Regions from separate parts of the Cellulomonas chengniuliangii genome, predicted to be linked through region 2. Evidence: riboswitches for the same ligand, from Rfam matches in the RefSeq annotation. Region 2 holds a riboswitch; the other holds the start of a gene.
The links. Region 2 has a riboswitch for thiamine pyrophosphate ahead of NP064_RS15445 (thiamine ABC transporter substrate-binding protein). Riboswitches for the same ligand answer to the same signal wherever they lie in the genome.
Positions count from the first base shown of each region.

Region 1: it holds a riboswitch for thiamine pyrophosphate, as region 2 does, so the genes downstream of both, NP064_RS05755 (Ykof family thiamine-binding protein) here and NP064_RS15445 (thiamine ABC transporter substrate-binding protein) in region 2, are expected to answer to the same signal.

Region 1 is NZ_CP101988.1:1,233,440-1,240,900, forward strand. It holds gene NP064_RS05745 (ABC transporter ATP-binding protein) at 1-182, opposite strand, end outside; gene NP064_RS05750 (ECF transporter S component) at 179-847, opposite strand; gene NP064_RS05755 (Ykof family thiamine-binding protein) at 844-1,524, opposite strand; TPP riboswitch at 1,656-1,774, opposite strand; gene NP064_RS05760 (CHAD domain-containing protein) at 1,830-2,759, opposite strand; gene NP064_RS05765 (glutathione S-transferase family protein) at 2,826-3,866, opposite strand; gene NP064_RS05770 (cell wall-binding repeat-containing protein) at 3,993-5,741, shown strand; gene NP064_RS05775 (metallophosphoesterase family protein) at 5,900-7,461, shown strand, end outside.
Region 2 is NZ_CP101988.1:3,323,641-3,331,101, reverse strand. It holds gene NP064_RS15470 (Na+/H+ antiporter subunit D) at 1-1,005, shown strand, start outside; gene NP064_RS15465 (Na+/H+ antiporter subunit E) at 1,002-1,583, shown strand; gene NP064_RS15460 (MrpF/PhaF family protein) at 1,580-1,966, shown strand; gene mnhG (monovalent cation/H(+) antiporter subunit G) at 1,963-2,442, shown strand; gene NP064_RS15450 (DUF4235 domain-containing protein) at 2,477-2,755, opposite strand; TPP riboswitch at 2,825-2,959, shown strand; gene NP064_RS15445 (thiamine ABC transporter substrate-binding protein) at 3,034-4,152, shown strand; gene NP064_RS15440 (ABC transporter permease) at 4,128-5,888, shown strand; gene NP064_RS15435 (ABC transporter ATP-binding protein) at 5,888-6,937, shown strand; gene NP064_RS15430 (hypothetical protein) at 7,058-7,461, shown strand, end outside.

The DNA of each region.
Region 1 (7,461 bases), 1.5 Mb from region 2:
GCCTGTGCCCCGATCGACTGGGGCACGATCCCGGCCAGGACGCGCAGGACGGTGCTCTTTCCGGCCCCGGACGGCCCGAGCAGCAGCACGTGCTCGCCCGGTCCCACGTCGAGGTCGAGGCCGTCGAGCACCGGGCGCGCGGCGCGGGGGTAGCGGACCGCCAGGCCGCGCACGCGGATCACGGCGTGCTCGCGTCGGGGGAGCCGGTGACCGCGTCGGCGCCGGCTGGGGGACCGCCGCCGGCGGGCGCAGCGGGCGCGGCCAGCCGCTCGCGGCCCACGGCGTGGTCGTCGAGCACCCCCGTGCGCAGCAGCGCCTCGCCCGTGACCCGGGCCAGCAGCCCGCACAGCACCACGCCGCTGACGGCCTGCAGGGCCACGCGCAACGCGAACCAGTCCTGCGTGGCCCACCCGAACCGCACCATCCCGATCGCGAGGTTCGCCGCCGCCGCCGTCAGGCCGGAGAGGACGAACACGCCCCACCCGTACCTGCGGTAGCGGGTGAGCGCGAACGCCAGCTCCGCCCCGGCGCCCTGCACCACGCCCACCAGGATCAGCATCGGGCCGACGGGCGAGGCGAGGAACACGACCTCGACGAGGGCGGCCACCACCTCGGCGACGATCCCGACGCCGGGCTTGCGGATGATGAACACGGCGAGCGGCGCCACGACCATCCAGCCGCCGGCCAGCGCGTTCTGCGCGAGGTCCCCGAACGGGCCCATCGCCACCTGCAGCGCGAGCCACCCCTGCACCAGCGCCCAGTAGAGGAACCCGGCCACCACGGCGAGCGCGGCCAGCAGCACCAGCTCGTGCAGGGTCAGCGCGGCCCGGCGCCGTGCGGCGCTCATCGGGCCGCCGCCGCGGAGCCGGACGCCGCGCGAGCAGGCGTGGACGGCGAGTTGAGCGAGATCGTGGCGTGCGACACGACGTGCCGGACCTCACGGCCCACCAGCAGCCAGCCCTGCGCCACGGCGGTCAGGACATCGGCGAGGTCGCCGTCGAGCCGGGTCACGAAGTGCTCCGTGCCGCTCACGACCCCCAGGCCGCGGGCGTGCTCGATCGCGGCGAGGATGCCGGCCATGTGGTCGCCGGGACGGTCGGGCCCGCCGTCGTCGAGCGGGTATAGGGCCCAGTGGGCGCTGGCCGTCTGACCGCTGCGTGGCAGCGGCTCCAGAACCACGGGGCGCAGCAGGGTCGAGTCGTCCACCGCGCACGACACCTCGCCGGGGCAGCCCCGGGACAGGTGCAGGTGCGCGACGACGTGCGCGCCGGAGGCGGCTGCGCTCGCGATCGCCGCCTGCGCGAAAGCCACGACGTCCTGCTCGTCGCCCCGGAGGAACGTCGACACGTCGTCGGTGACAACCTCGACCCCAGGCCGTCGGGCCGCCCGCAGGGCATCGAGGATGAGCGGCGCGAAATCGGAGGTCATGGGGTGCAGCGAGAGGCGCGCGCCGACTCCGAGGGCGTCGGGCTCGGCCCTGCCCTCCGCGTCGGGCGCGGCGGCGTGCTGGTCGGTGGTGGTCATCAGAGGGCCTCTCGTCCGTCGTCGGACCCCCGGGCAGCCGCACGCGGCCGCCGGGCCCTCACGACGATGCGGACGACGGGGTCGGACAGCGGTCGCCGTCCAGCCCGCCGGCCACGCGGCGACGGGGGAGCCCGACGACACATGCCCTGCTCCCTACGCCGGTGTGAACCGGATCAGGTTCCACGGGTCTGCGGGTGGGACTCTCGTCCGGCCGCACTCTCAGCGCTCCTGCGCTCCCCGGGGGCTTGTCTCCTCGACGCTAGCCGGAGCCGGGCGACCGTGGCGAGCCCGTGTCCGGATGCCGGTCAGCGCATCCACTCGTGCCGGCCCCGCGCGGTGGCCCGCCGGGCGACGCGAGGGAGCCGCTGGTCGAGCGCGACCGAGCGGGCCGCGGCCCGCTCGTGCAGCAGCCCGTAGGTGAAGGCGCTCTCCCCGGCGGCGTGCGCGTCGAAAGCCACCCGCCGGAGCACGGCCCGCGCCACCACCAGGTCCTGGTGGTGGCCCAGGACCTCCTGCACCTGCTCGGCGGCCCGCGCGCTGCGGGTGGCCGCCGGGCCGATCACGGGAGCCAGCGCCTCGGCGGCGTACCGGGCCTGGCGGGCGTCCTTGCGCGCCTCGTGCAGCGCCATGTCACGCAGCGCGCCCGGGGCCTCGGCGCGCGCCGCCCGCCAGGCCCGCCGCAACCGGCGGAAGGCCCTGTCCACGCGGGGCAGGAGCCGGTCCTCGACAGCGCCCGCGGACTCCGTGACCACGGGCGGATCGGTCGCGAGGCCGCCGAGGCGCGCGCTCAGCCCCGCCCAGGCCGGGCTGTCGAGCACCGCGACGAGCTGCGACAGCGCGACGTCGAAGGCCGCGCGACGGTCTCCGTCGAGCCGGGCCCGCACGGGTCCCAGGACGAGGCCCTCGGGCGTCTCCTCGAGCAGGGCCAGCAGGCCGTCACCGCTCACGTCCGCGTCCCGGGCCTCCCCGAGGTGGCGGCCGAGGCGCCGCAGCTCGTCGCGCAGCGGGTCGGTGCGCTCGCGCCGCAGCACAGGGCGGAAGGTGGCGAGCGCGCTGCGCAGCCTGCGGGTGGCGACGCGCATGTCGTGCACGGCGTTCCCGTCGCCCGCGCGGACCCCGGGCTCGTGGGCGAGGAGCTCCTCGACCTGGTCGGCGAGGTAGGCCTGCACCAGTCGACCGGCGTCGACCGCCCTCCCGTCACCCGCCGTCTCGTCTCCCGCCGCGAGGTCGATCATGCGCGTCTCCCGTCATCTGGCCGACGCCGGCCCGCTCGGGTGGGCCGGCGGTCGTGGGCCGAGGGCTCAGCCCCGCATCGCGGCGGCCGTGTGCTCGACCGGCACCCGGTCGGGCTCGGGGACGGGGCCGGGCGGGACGCCGTCGCCGAACGGCCGTCCGCCCAGCTCCTCGCGGCCGTGCGGGTCCAGCCAACCGCGAAGGTCGGGCCCCTGAGGGACGATCCGCGTCGGGTTGATGTCCTCGTGGACCACGTAGTAGTGCCGCTTGATGTCCTCGAAGTCGACCGTGTCGCCGAAGCCGGGGGTCTGGAACAGGTCGCGCGCGTACGCCCACAGCACCGGCATCTCGGTGAGCTTCGAGCGGTTGGCCTTGAAGTGCCCGTGGTACACGGAGTCGAACCTCACCAGCGTGGTGAACAGGCGGACATCCGCCTCGGTGATGGTGTCCCCGACCAGGTAGCGCTGGCCGGCCAGCCGCTCGGACAGCCAGTCCAGCCGGGCGAACAACCGGCGGTAGGCGGAGTCGTACGCCTGCTGGGACCCGGCGAAGCCGCAGCGGTACACACCGTTGTTCACGTCCCGGAAGACGTCGCGGGACACCGCGTCGATCTCGGCGCGCATGGCCTCGGGGTAGAGGTCCGGGGCGCCGGGCCGGTGCAGCGCCGTCCACTCGGTCTCCAGGTCGAGGGTCATCTGCGCGTAGTCGTTCGTCACCACCTGGCCCGTGGCGATGTCGACGATGGCCGGCACCGTGATGCCCCGGGGGTAGCCCGGGAACCGGGCGAAGTAGGCGTCCTGCAGGCGTGGGATGCCGAGCACCGGGTCCACCCCGCCCGGGTCCAGGTCGAAGGTCCACGAGCGGCGGTCGTGCGTCGGGCCGGCCACCGCCATCGACAGCGCGTCCTCGAGCCCCAGCAAGCGGCGCACGATCACCGCGCGACTGGCCCACGGGCATGCGCGCGAGACGACCAGGCGGTACCGGCCGGCCTCGACGGGGTAGCCGTCCCGGCCGTCGGCTGTGATCCGCGTCGCGATGTAGCGGTCGTCGCGGGTGAACTCCGCGCCTGCTGTCACGTACGCCCCGGCGGTGCTGACCTCGTCTGTCATAGACCGAATCCTGCCGTGTCCGTCATCGGGCCGCCGCCCCAGGACCGCCGGGGCCGCGCTGGACGCCGGTCGGCCGCCGCGCCCCGCGCCTAAGGTGTGAGGTCCCTCGCCGAACTCAGGAGCCCTGTGTCTTCCCGTCCTGCCCGCCGCGCCGTCCCGCCCCACCGCCTGGTCATGGGAGCCGCGGTCGTCCTGGGGTTGGTCGTGACGGCCTGCGTCGCCGCCCCGGACCCCGAGCCCACCCCCGTCGCCACGACGGCGCCGAGCCCGGCCGCGCTCGCGGCGGTGACCGCCCCCGCGGCGGAGCTGGCCCTCGTGGGGGTCGAGGAGGCCGACGCGGTGGCGCTCGCGGCGAGCCGAGCGCTGTACGAGCGGGGGCCTGTCGTGGTGCTGGCGTCCGCGGCGGAGCACGCTGACCAGCTCGTCGGGGCCTCGGCCGCCGTCGCACTCGGCGTCCCGCTCCTCCTCACCGGCGGACCGGCCGACGGCGAGGTCGCCGCCGAGCTGGAGCGGCTCGGCGCGACGGCCGTCCTGGTCGTCGGCTCCGCCGCGACTCCGGCCTGGCTCGACGCCGGGCTCGGCGTCGTGACGGTCACCGCCGATGGCCGGGCCGCCGACGCCCTCGCGGGCGCCACCGGGCTGCGGCTCGGCGACGCCCAGGCCGTGGAGGAGGGCCAGGAGCTCGTGGCTGTCGCAGCGCTCGGGCGCCCGACGACCACCGTGCTGTCGTCGGCAGCCGCCGTCGCGCCCGCGGCCGAGACGCCCGAGCCCGCCGATACGCCCGCGCCCGCGGCCAGCGCGTCCGAGGCCCGGCTGCCGCGCGTCAGCCCGCCCGAGCCCGCCGCGACCACGACGGTGCTGACCGACGGCAGCCGCGCGCATCTCGCCGCTGTCGCGACCGCGCGCGCCGCGGGCATGCCGGTGGTCCTCGCGCCGGGTGGCGACCCGCGCGCCTCGGCCGCCACGGTCGACGCGCTCGCCGGGGTGGGCCCCGTCCTCGCGCTCGGCCCGGCGTTCGGGTCCCCGGAGGTCCTCGCCGCCCGGCTCGCGGCGGTCTCCACCGGCGTCCAGGCCCCGGGCGGCGGCCAGCTCGTGTTCCCCGCGGCGCCGGGCGCCCCGGGCAAGAAGTACGTCGCGCTGTACGGCACGCCCGGCACGGCCGCCCTGGGCCTGCTCGGCGAGCAGGACGTGCCGGCGACGATCGCGCGCGCGCAGCAGCTCGCCGCCGAGTACCAGGCGCTCACCGCCGACACCGTGGTCCCCATGCTCGAGGTCATCGCCACGATCGCCTCGGCCGGGCCCGAGGACGGCAGCTACTCGCGGATGCGGCCTATCGAGGAGCTGCGCCCGTTGGTCGAGGCGGCCGGCGACGCGGGCATCGCCGTGGTGCTCGACCTGCAACCCGGCCGCACCGACTTCGTGACCCAGGCCCAGCAGTACGCCGAGCTGCTCGCCCTGCCGCACGTGAGCCTCGCCCTCGACCCCGAGTGGCGCCTGGCCCCGGACCAGGTGCACCTGCGCCAGATCGGCTCGGTGGGCATCGACGAGGTCAACGCCGTGGTCGCCTGGCTCGCAGACTTCACGCGCGAGCGCGCTTTGCCGCAGAAGATGCTCGTGCTGCACCAGTTCTCCCTGCGGATGATCAGCGAGCGGGAGCGCCTGGACACGAGCCGCGACGAGCTGGCACTGCTGATCCACGTGGACGGCCAGGGGTCGCAGCCGGCCAAGGCGGGAACCTGGGCCGCGCTGCGGGCCGGCGCCCCGGCGGGCGTGCGCTGGGGGTGGAAGAACTTCATCGACGAGGACGTCCCGATGCTCGACCCGGTGCAGACCTACCAGGTCCAGCCCGTCCCCGACCTGGTCACGTACCAGTAGCGCGGGGCCGTCAGGCCCTGACGCGGCCTGCGCCCCGCCGTGGCGGCGCGGGGCGATCGTGACATATCCGCCCAACCATGGCGGACCGTGGCGGCGGCGCGCGGCGACACCCGCGCGCGAGGTCGTGACCCGCAGGTTCGCGACCTAGGCTTCGGGCGATGAGCGAGCCGTCGGCGCCCTCCGAGCGCCCCCAGGACCCGGTGGACGACGCGTCCGCCCCACAGCGGCGCCCGCGTTCGCGATGGTGGACGATCAGCCTCCCCGCCCTGGTCGCGCTCCTCATCTCGATCGTCTTCGGGGTGACCACCGCCACCGCTGACCTGAGCCTGGGGCCGCACGAGGCCCGCTACGACGTCACCACTGACAGCCTCGTCACGGTGGACCTCGGCCCGCTGGGGACGCTGCAGCTCGCCTCCCCGCTGCCGCTCACCCTCGGCGTCCACGTCACCGTCGAGGAGATCCCCGACTCGTTCACGGCGGTCGACGCCGCGACCACCCTGCAGGCGCTCAGCGGCGACCTCCAGGGCTACTTGCAGTTCTTCGCGGGCCCCCAGGCGACGGTCCATGACGCGACCCGTGCGCTGATCGCCGACGCGGCGTGGCGGGCGGCCAGCGCCTTCGTGGTGCTGGCGCTCGGCTGGCTCGGTGTGCGGTGGCTGATGGGCCAGGCGCGGCGGGACGAGCTGGCCGACGCGATCGCCCCCCACGCGCGGCAGATCACCGCCTCGGTGCTGGTGGCCGGGCTAGGGCTGGGCGTCCTCACGTCGAGCCTGGGCGAGGACGCCCGGCCGGCGGAGGAGGCGCACGTCTCGGCCGTGTTCGACGGCACGCCGCTCGAGGGAGCCCGGGTGACCGGGCGCCTCGGTGGGGTCATCGACACCTACGGCGGCTACGTCGTCGAGGCGTACCGCTCGAACGCCGCCTTCTACGAGACGGCCGAGCGCTCGCTGCAGGCCGCCTGGCGCGAGCGGGAGGCCGCGATCGCGCAGGCCGCCGAGCAGGTGAGGGCCGGCCCGTCGGTGCGCACCGACCCCGGGGTGCAGCCGGCGCCTGAGGCGGGCTCGGCGCAGGACGGGGCGCTGTCGGGCGCGGAGGCCGGGCTGCCCGAGGCGGCTCCGGGCGCCGCGACGCCGAGCCAGACCCCCAGCCCGAACCCCACCCCGAGCGGGGAGAGGGCGGATCCGGTGGTGCTGCTCGTGATCTCGGACCTGCACTGCAACGTGGGCATGGCTCCGGTGATCCGCTCGCTCGCCGAGCTCTCCGACGCCCAGGTGATCCTCGACGCGGGGGACACGTCCATCAACGGCACGGCCGTCGAGCAGTACTGCGTGACGACGTTCGCGCAGGCGGCGCCCAGCGGCGTGCCCGTCGTCACCTCGCCCGGCAACCACGACTCCCGGGAGACGTCCGCGATGTACGGGCGGTCTGGCGCCACGGTGCTCGCCGGCGACGTCGTGGAGGTGGCTGGGGTGCGGATCCTCGGCGACCGCGACCCGAACGAGACCCGGCTCGGCTCCGGCACGTCGACGGCCGACGCGGAGACCGCCACGGAGATGGGCGCCCGGCTGGCCGAGACGGCGTGCGCCGACGAGGACGGCGTCGACCTGCTGCTCATCCACACCCCTCGCGTGGGGCAGGCGGCCCTGGACGGTGGCTGCGTGCCCGCGCAGGTGTCGGGGCACCTGCACCGCCGGGGGGGTCCCGCGCTGGTGGGCGAGGG
Region 2 (7,461 bases):
AACCTGGCCCAGCTCGCCGTGCGGCTGCCGGAGATCGACCCGGGCGTGCGGCTGGTGCTGCAGATCATGCTGCTCGTCGCGTTCGGCATCAAAGCGGCCATCTTCCCGCTCTCCGCCTGGCTGCCCGACTCCTACCCGACGGCGCCCGCGCCGGTCACGGCGGTGTTCGCGGGCCTGCTGACCAAGGTCGGCGTCTACGCGATCATCCGTACCCAGACGTTGCTGTTCCCCGAGGGCCGGCTCGACGACGTGCTGATGTGGGCCGCGCTGGCGACGATGATCATCGGCATCCTGGGCGCCGTGGCGCAGGACGACATCAAACGTCTGCTCTCGTTCACCCTGGTCAGCCACATCGGCTACATGATCTTCGGCATCGCCCTGTCCACCACCATGGGCTGGACGGCGTCCATCTACTACGTCGCCCACCACATCACGGTGCAGACGGCGCTGTTCCTGGTGGTCGGGCTCATCGAACGCCGCGGCGGCACCACGAGCCTCGACCGGCTCGGCGGCCTCGCCAAGCTGGCGCCGGTGCTCGCCATCCTGTTCTTCATCCCGGCGATGAACCTGTCGGGCATCCCGCCGCTGTCCGGGTTCCTCGGCAAGGTCGGCCTGCTGCAGGCCGGCGTCGAGCTTGGCACCCCGCTGGCGTACACGCTCGTGGTCGGTGGCGTGGTGACGTCGCTGCTGACGCTGTACGCGCTGGTGAAGGCCTGGAACAAGGCGTTCTGGCAGACGCCGCCGGCCGAGCTGCCCGACACCCGGCTGCCGGGCGGGATGATCGGCCCCACCGCCGCGCTCGTCGGCCTCGGCCTGGCGCTGACCTTCGCGGGCGGCCCGCTGTACGCCTACACCGAGCGTGCCGCCGACGCCCTCAAGGAGCGGTCGCCGTACATCGACGCCGTCCTGCCGGACGGTGTGCGCGGCGCGGGCGAGTCGGCGGACGTGGTGTCCGACGAGGCCGTCATCGAGCTCGAGACCCCGGCGCCGGAGGTGACCCCGTGAGCCCGTCGCGCCGCCGGTCTGTGATCCGGCAGTGGCCCACCGTCGTGTGGCTGGCGTTCGTCTGGATGATGCTGTGGGGCTCCCTCAGCGTCGCGAACCTGATCGTCGGGCTCCTGATCGGCGTGCTGGTCACCGGCGGCCTGCGGATGACGCCGATCGTGTTCCACGGCCGCGTGCGCCCGCTGGGGCTGATGCGCCTGGTCGGGCGGTTCGCCTTCGACCTGGTGCGCGCGTCGTTCGAGGTGAGCCTGCTGGCGCTTCGCCCCGGGCATGTCCCGCACGGCGCGGTCATCGGCGTGCAGCTGCGCAGCCACTCCGACCTGTACCTGACGCTCACCTCCGAGCTGTCGTCGCTGGTGCCTGGCTCCCTCGTGGTCGAGGCGCACCGGCTGACCGGCAAGCTGTACCTGCACGTGCTGGACGTCGAGCAGTCGGGCGGTGTGGAGAAGGCCCGGCAGACGGTCCTGGCCCAGGAGGAGCGGGTGCTGCGCGCGTTCGCCTCCGACGAGGAGCTGCGCCAGGCGGGGCTTCCGCTGCGCCCGGCTCGCGGGCGTCGTGGGGAAGGGGTGAACGCGTGAGCGACTGGGTGGTGATCGTGTGCAGCGCGCTGCTGGCGGTCGGCTGCGCCATGGCCGTGGTGCGCGTCGAGAAGGGCCCGTCGATGCTCGACAGGACCGTCGCGCTGGACATCGTCGTCGCGACGATGATCTCCGCGGGCGCCCTGTACGCGGCCGTCGAGCGTCGTGCGGACATCGTGCCGATCCTGGTGGCGCTCGCGCTGGTCGGGTTCGTGGCCTCCGTGACCATCGCGCGGTTCGCCTCGGTGGAGCCGGAGGGCGAGGGGCGCGTGCGCACCCGCGAGGAGATCGCGGCTGAAGAGGCCGAGCGGCTTCGCCGGGAGAGCGCCGCGGGTCCCAGCGCCGACCCCTCGGGCGACCAGTACGGCGGTGAGCTGCGATGAGCATCGACTGGATGGCTGTGGCGGACGTCGTCGCGTCCGCGTGCATGATCGGCGGGGCGTTCTTGGCCTTCGCCGCGGGCGTGGGCGTGCTGCGCTTCCCCGACCTGCTGTCGCGGATGCACGCCGGCACCAAGCCGCAGGTGCTCGGCCTGGTGCTGGTGCTCATCGGCCTCGCGCTGCGGCTCGGGCCCGGGCCCGAGGTGGGCGCGCTCGTCCTGGTGGTGCTGTTCCAGATGATCACCGCGCCCGTCGCCGCCCACATGGTGGGGCGCGCGGGCTACCGCACCGGCAAGGTGCGCAAGGACCTGCTCGTGGTGGACGAGCTCACGCTCGACCAGGCGCGCGCGGACAGCGCCGAGCCGCAGAACGTCGCGCCGCCGGTGCCGGACAACGACCAGCGGCCCGAGCCGGGAGCCCGCCCGGACGCCAGCCGCCGGAACGACCCGGACACCGACGGGAAGCCCGGCTTCGACTGACGTCCCGGCGCCCGGCGCCCTGCTCCCGCCGCGGTCAGCGGGTGAGGCGGTTGCGGTTCACCCGCGACGCGAAGGACTTCGTCCCGCGGGTGGCGAGCACCCGGGACGCGGCGACCAGGGCGCCGCTGAGGGCTGCGGCCGCGACGAGCTCGCTCAGGCCAGCGTCGCCGTCGTCGTCCGGCTTCGGCGCCTTGTGCCCGCTGGCGGCCTTCCACGCGGCGTCGATCGCCTTGTGGGCGACCCAGGCGGCAGCCAGGGCGACGGCCGCGCCGGCGACCTTGGCGAGCATCGAGTTCTTCTGCTCGTCGTTCACTGATCCTCCTCAGGGGTGGGGAAACGGGGGCGAGGCTGCTGCTCACCGTACGCGCGGTGTAGTCTCGCCGCTGAACGACAGGGGAGCGCCACAGCCCCTCCGGCGACGTGCCGAGGGGTCCAGGGCGCTGAGAGTGCGGGCCATCCGCAGACCCTCGAACCTGATCCGGGTCACACCGGCGTAGGGAGTCGGGCTTCTCAGTCCCGTCGTCGTCGGCCACGGCGGATGCCGCGGGACCGGTGGCGGCGGCGACCCCCTCCTGCATCTGGGAGGACGCCATGCCACGCACCACCATGCCCCACCGATCCGCGGGAGCGCGCCGGGCCTCACCGACCCCGGCCGCACGAGCACGTCGGGCGGGCGCCGTCGCGGCCGTCGCGGCGCTCGCGCTGAGCGCCTGCTCGGCTATCGACGCCTCGGACGACCCGTCCAGCCCGTCGGACACGGTCACCCTCGTCACCCACGACTCGTTCGCTGTGGGCGACGGCCTGATCGAGTCCTTCGAGCGGGAGTCCGGCCTGCGCGTCGAGATCGTCACGCCCGGTGACGGCGGGTCGCTGGTCAACCAGCTCGTGCTGACCAAGGACGCGCCGCTCGGCGACGCCGTCTTCGGGATCGACAACTCCTTCGCCTCGCGGGCCATCGACGCGGGTGTGCTGGACCCCTACACGTCGCAGGCCCCCGCGGCCGCGGACGCGGAGCAGTACGCCCCGGACGACTCCGGCTCGCTCACCGCGATCGACGTGGGCGACGTGTGCGTGAACGTCGACGACGCGTGGTTCGCCGAGCGCGGGCTCGCGGCGCCGGCCACGCTCGAGGACCTGGCCCGGCCGGAGTACCGGGATCAGCTCGTCGTGACGAACGCCGCGACGTCCTCCCCAGGGCTGTCGTTCCTGCTGGCCACGGTGGGCGCCTTCGGCGAGGACGGCTGGCAGGAGTACTGGCAGCGGCTGCAGGCGAACGGCGTCAAGGTGGTCGAGAGCTGGTCCGACGCGTACGACGTCGACTTCTCGGGCGGCAGCGGCCAGGGCCAGCGGCCCCTCGTGCTCTCGTACGCGTCGTCCCCGCCGTTCACCGTGCCCGAGGGCGGTTCGGAGCCGACCACGTCGGCGCTGCTCGACACCTGCTTCCGGCAGGTCGAGTACGCCGGGGTGCTGGCGAACGCGCAGAACCCGGACGGCGCCCGGCAGCTCGTCGATTTCCTGCTCTCGGACGAGGTGCAGGCCGGCATCCCCGGCTCCATGTACATGTACCCGGTGAGCGGCGACGTCGAACTGCCCGCCGAGTGGGCCCGGTGGGCGCCGCTCGCGGACGCCCCCTTCGCGGTGGCCCCCGCGGCCATCGAGCAGCACCGCGACGAGTGGATCAGGGCATGGACGGACATCGTCACGGGCTGACCACGCTCGACGCGCCCCGGCCGTCCGCGCCCGCCTCGTCCGGCCGCCCCCCGCGTGCGGGGCGCGGTCGGTCGGGCGTGGGCGGGGCCTTGTGGTGGGCGCTCGCCGCGGCCGTCCCGCTGGCCTTCCTGGGCGTCTTCTTCGCCTGGCCCGTCGCCACGCTCGTGGCCCGGGGGTTCACCACCGACGGCGCGCTGGACCTGTCCGCGTTCACCGAGGTCTTCGCGCGGCAGCGGACCTGGCGGATCATCGGGCTCACGCTGGCGCAGGCCGGCATCGCCACGGTGATCGCGGTGGCGCTCGGGGTGCCGGGCGCCTACGTGCTGCACCGTCGCCGGTTCCCGGGGCGCGCCGCCGTGCGGGCCTTCGTCACGGTCCCCTTCGTGCTGCCCACGGTGGTGGTCGGCGTCGCGTTCCGCTCGCTGCTCGCCACCGGCGGCCCGCTGGACTTCCTGGGGCTGGACGGGACGTTCGCGGCCATCGTCGCGGCGCTGGTGTTCTTCAACTACGCGCTCGTGGTGCGCACCGTGGGCGGCCTGTGGGAGCACCTGGACCCGCGCACCGAGCAGGCGGCACGGGCCCTCGGAGCCTCGCCGTTGCGGGCCTTCGGCTCGGTGACCCTGCCCGCACTGGCCCCGGCGATCGCCTCGGCGGCGTCGCTGGTGTTCCTGTTCTCGGCGACCGCGTTCGGGACGGTGCTGGTGCTGGGCGGGATGCGGTACGGCACCATCGAGACCGAGATCTGGATCCAGACCACCCAGTTCCTGGACCTGCGCGCGGCGTCCGTGCTGTCCGTGGTGCAGCTCGTGATCGTCGCGGCGGCGCTCGCCGTCGCCGCGCGCGCCCGCCGCACCCGGGAGCGCGCCCTGTCACTCGCGGCGCCCGCGGGAGGCGAGCGCCCCCTGCGGCTGCGCAACGGGTCCGACGCCGTGGCGGCCGGTGTGACGGCGCTGGTGGTCGTGCTGATCGCGCTGCCCCTGGCCAGCCTCGTGGTGCGCTCGCTGCGCACGCCCACGGGGTGGGGGCTGGGCAACTACGCGGCCCTGGGGACCACAGGCGGCGGCAACGCGCTCACGGTGACGGTGTGGGAGGCCGCGGCGAACTCGCTGCGCATCGCGTTCGACGCGACGGTCATCGCGGTGGTGGTCGGGGGGCTCGTGGCGCTCGTCGTCTCCCGCCGCCCTCGCCGCCGCTCGGCCCGCCGCGCGGTCTCCCTGCTCGACGCGGTGTTCATGCTCCCGCTGGGTGTCTCGGCCGTGACCGTCGGGTTCGGCTTCCTGCTCACCCTGGACAACCCCTTCGGGCTCGACCTCGACCTGCGCCGCAGCGCGCTGCTGGTGCCGATCGCCCAGGCGGTCGTCGCCGTGCCGCTGGTGGTGCGGACCGTGCTGCCGGTGCTGCGCGCGATCGACCCCCGGCTGCGCGAGGCCGCCGCCGCGCTGGGCGCGGGGCCGGGCCGGGTGCTCGCCTCCGTCGACGTGGCGATGGCGGTCCGGGCGCTGGGGCTCGCCGTCGGGCTCGCGTTCGCCGTGTCCCTCGGCGAGTTCGGCGCCACGTCCTTCCTCGCCCGCCCCGACCGGCCCACGCTGCCGGTCGTCATCTTCAAGCTCATCGGCCGGCCCGGCGCGGAGAACCACGGCATGGCGTTGGCCGCGTCGGTGCTGCTCGCCCTGGTCACCGCCGGGATCATCTCCGTCGCCGAGCGCCTGCGCGGCCCAGCAGGAGGGGAGCTCTGATGGACGGGCTCACGATCGACGCCATGAGCGTCCGGTACGACGACGCCCGCAAGGGCCGCGACCAGGGACCGCCCGCGGTCGACGGGCTCAGCCTCGAGGTGCGGCGGGGCGAGGTCGTGGCGCTGCTCGGACCCTCGGGCTGCGGCAAGTCGAGCGTGCTCCGCGCCATCGCGGGCCTCGAGCCGCTCGCCGGGGGCGCCGTCGCCTGGGACGGGCAGGACCTCGCCGGGGTCCCGGTGCACCGTCGCGGGTTCGGCCTGATGTTCCAGGACGGCCAGCTGTTCCCTCACCGGGACGTCGCGGGCAACGTCGAGTTCGGGCTGCGCATGGCGCGGCTCCCCCGAGCGGAGCGGCGCGCCCGGGTGGCCGGCCTGCTCGACCTCGTGGGGCTGGCCGGGTACGGCGCGCGCTCGGTGGCGACGCTGTCGGGCGGGGAGCGGCAGCGGGTCGCGCTGGCCCGGTCGTTGGCGCCGCAGCCGCGCCTGCTGCTGCTCGACGAGCCGCTGTCGGCCCTCGACCGGGCGCTGCGAGAGCGCCTCGCCGACGATCTGCGGGCCGCCCTCGTCGCCACCGGCACCACGGCGCTGTTCGTCACGCACGACCACGACGAGGCTGCCACGGTGGGCGATCGGGTCGCGGTGATGAGCGCGGGGCGCCTGCTGCAGGCGGCAACCCCCGCCGACCTGTGGCGGCGGCCGGCGACCCGCGAGGTCGCCGAGTTCCTCGGGTACGAGGCGTTCGTCCCCCTCGACTCGCCGCTGGGCGCGCGGGTGCGCGCGTCCCTCGGCGGGGACATCCCGGCGGGGGCGCGGCTCGCGGCTCTCGCGGAGGGCGCGCTCGTGGTGCTCCCGGGCGATTCCCTCGCCGAGGCCGGGGCGCTGGCCCGTGGCGTCGTGCTCTCGTCGGCGTTCCGGCGTGGGCGCACCGAGCTCGGGGTGCGCGTCGAGGGCATCGGGCGGGTGACCGCTGCGGCACGCCCGGGGGTCTCGGCCGCGCCGGGAGACGACGTGGCGCTGGGGGTAGACCCGCAGGCTGTGGCCCTGCTCTGACCTTCAGGTGTGACGCATCGGGCATTGGCCCGGGGGGCCGCGAAGCCGTGCGCGGTCTACGGTCGGAGGAGGACCGGGGAGGGCCTGTCCCCGGCGAGACGCAGGTTGGGGTGACGCGGCATGGCTGGCGGACTCGAGCACCGCGAGGTGGTGGGGCTGGACATTGACGCGGCCCCGGACGTGGTCTGGGACCATCTGCGGGACCCGGCTCTGGTCCGGCGCTGGTTCGGATGGGACCGCGAGGGCATCGACGGCGAGATCCGCGAGATGTTCGGCGTGCGCCCCGTGGCCTCCGAGACGTCCTCGGTGGGCGGCGCGCCGGTGCGCGCCCTGGCGTGGCCGCGCGGGGACCGCGTGCAGGTGACGCCTGTCGCGGGGGAGTCGCACCATCGCTCCCACCTGTCGGTGCAGCGCACCGCGCATGACGGCATCACGACGTTCGACGGCGTGCACGACCCGCGCGACGAGGCGTGGATCGCGGGCGCCCACCAGTTGAAGTTCGCCCTCGAGCAGTTCCCGGGCGA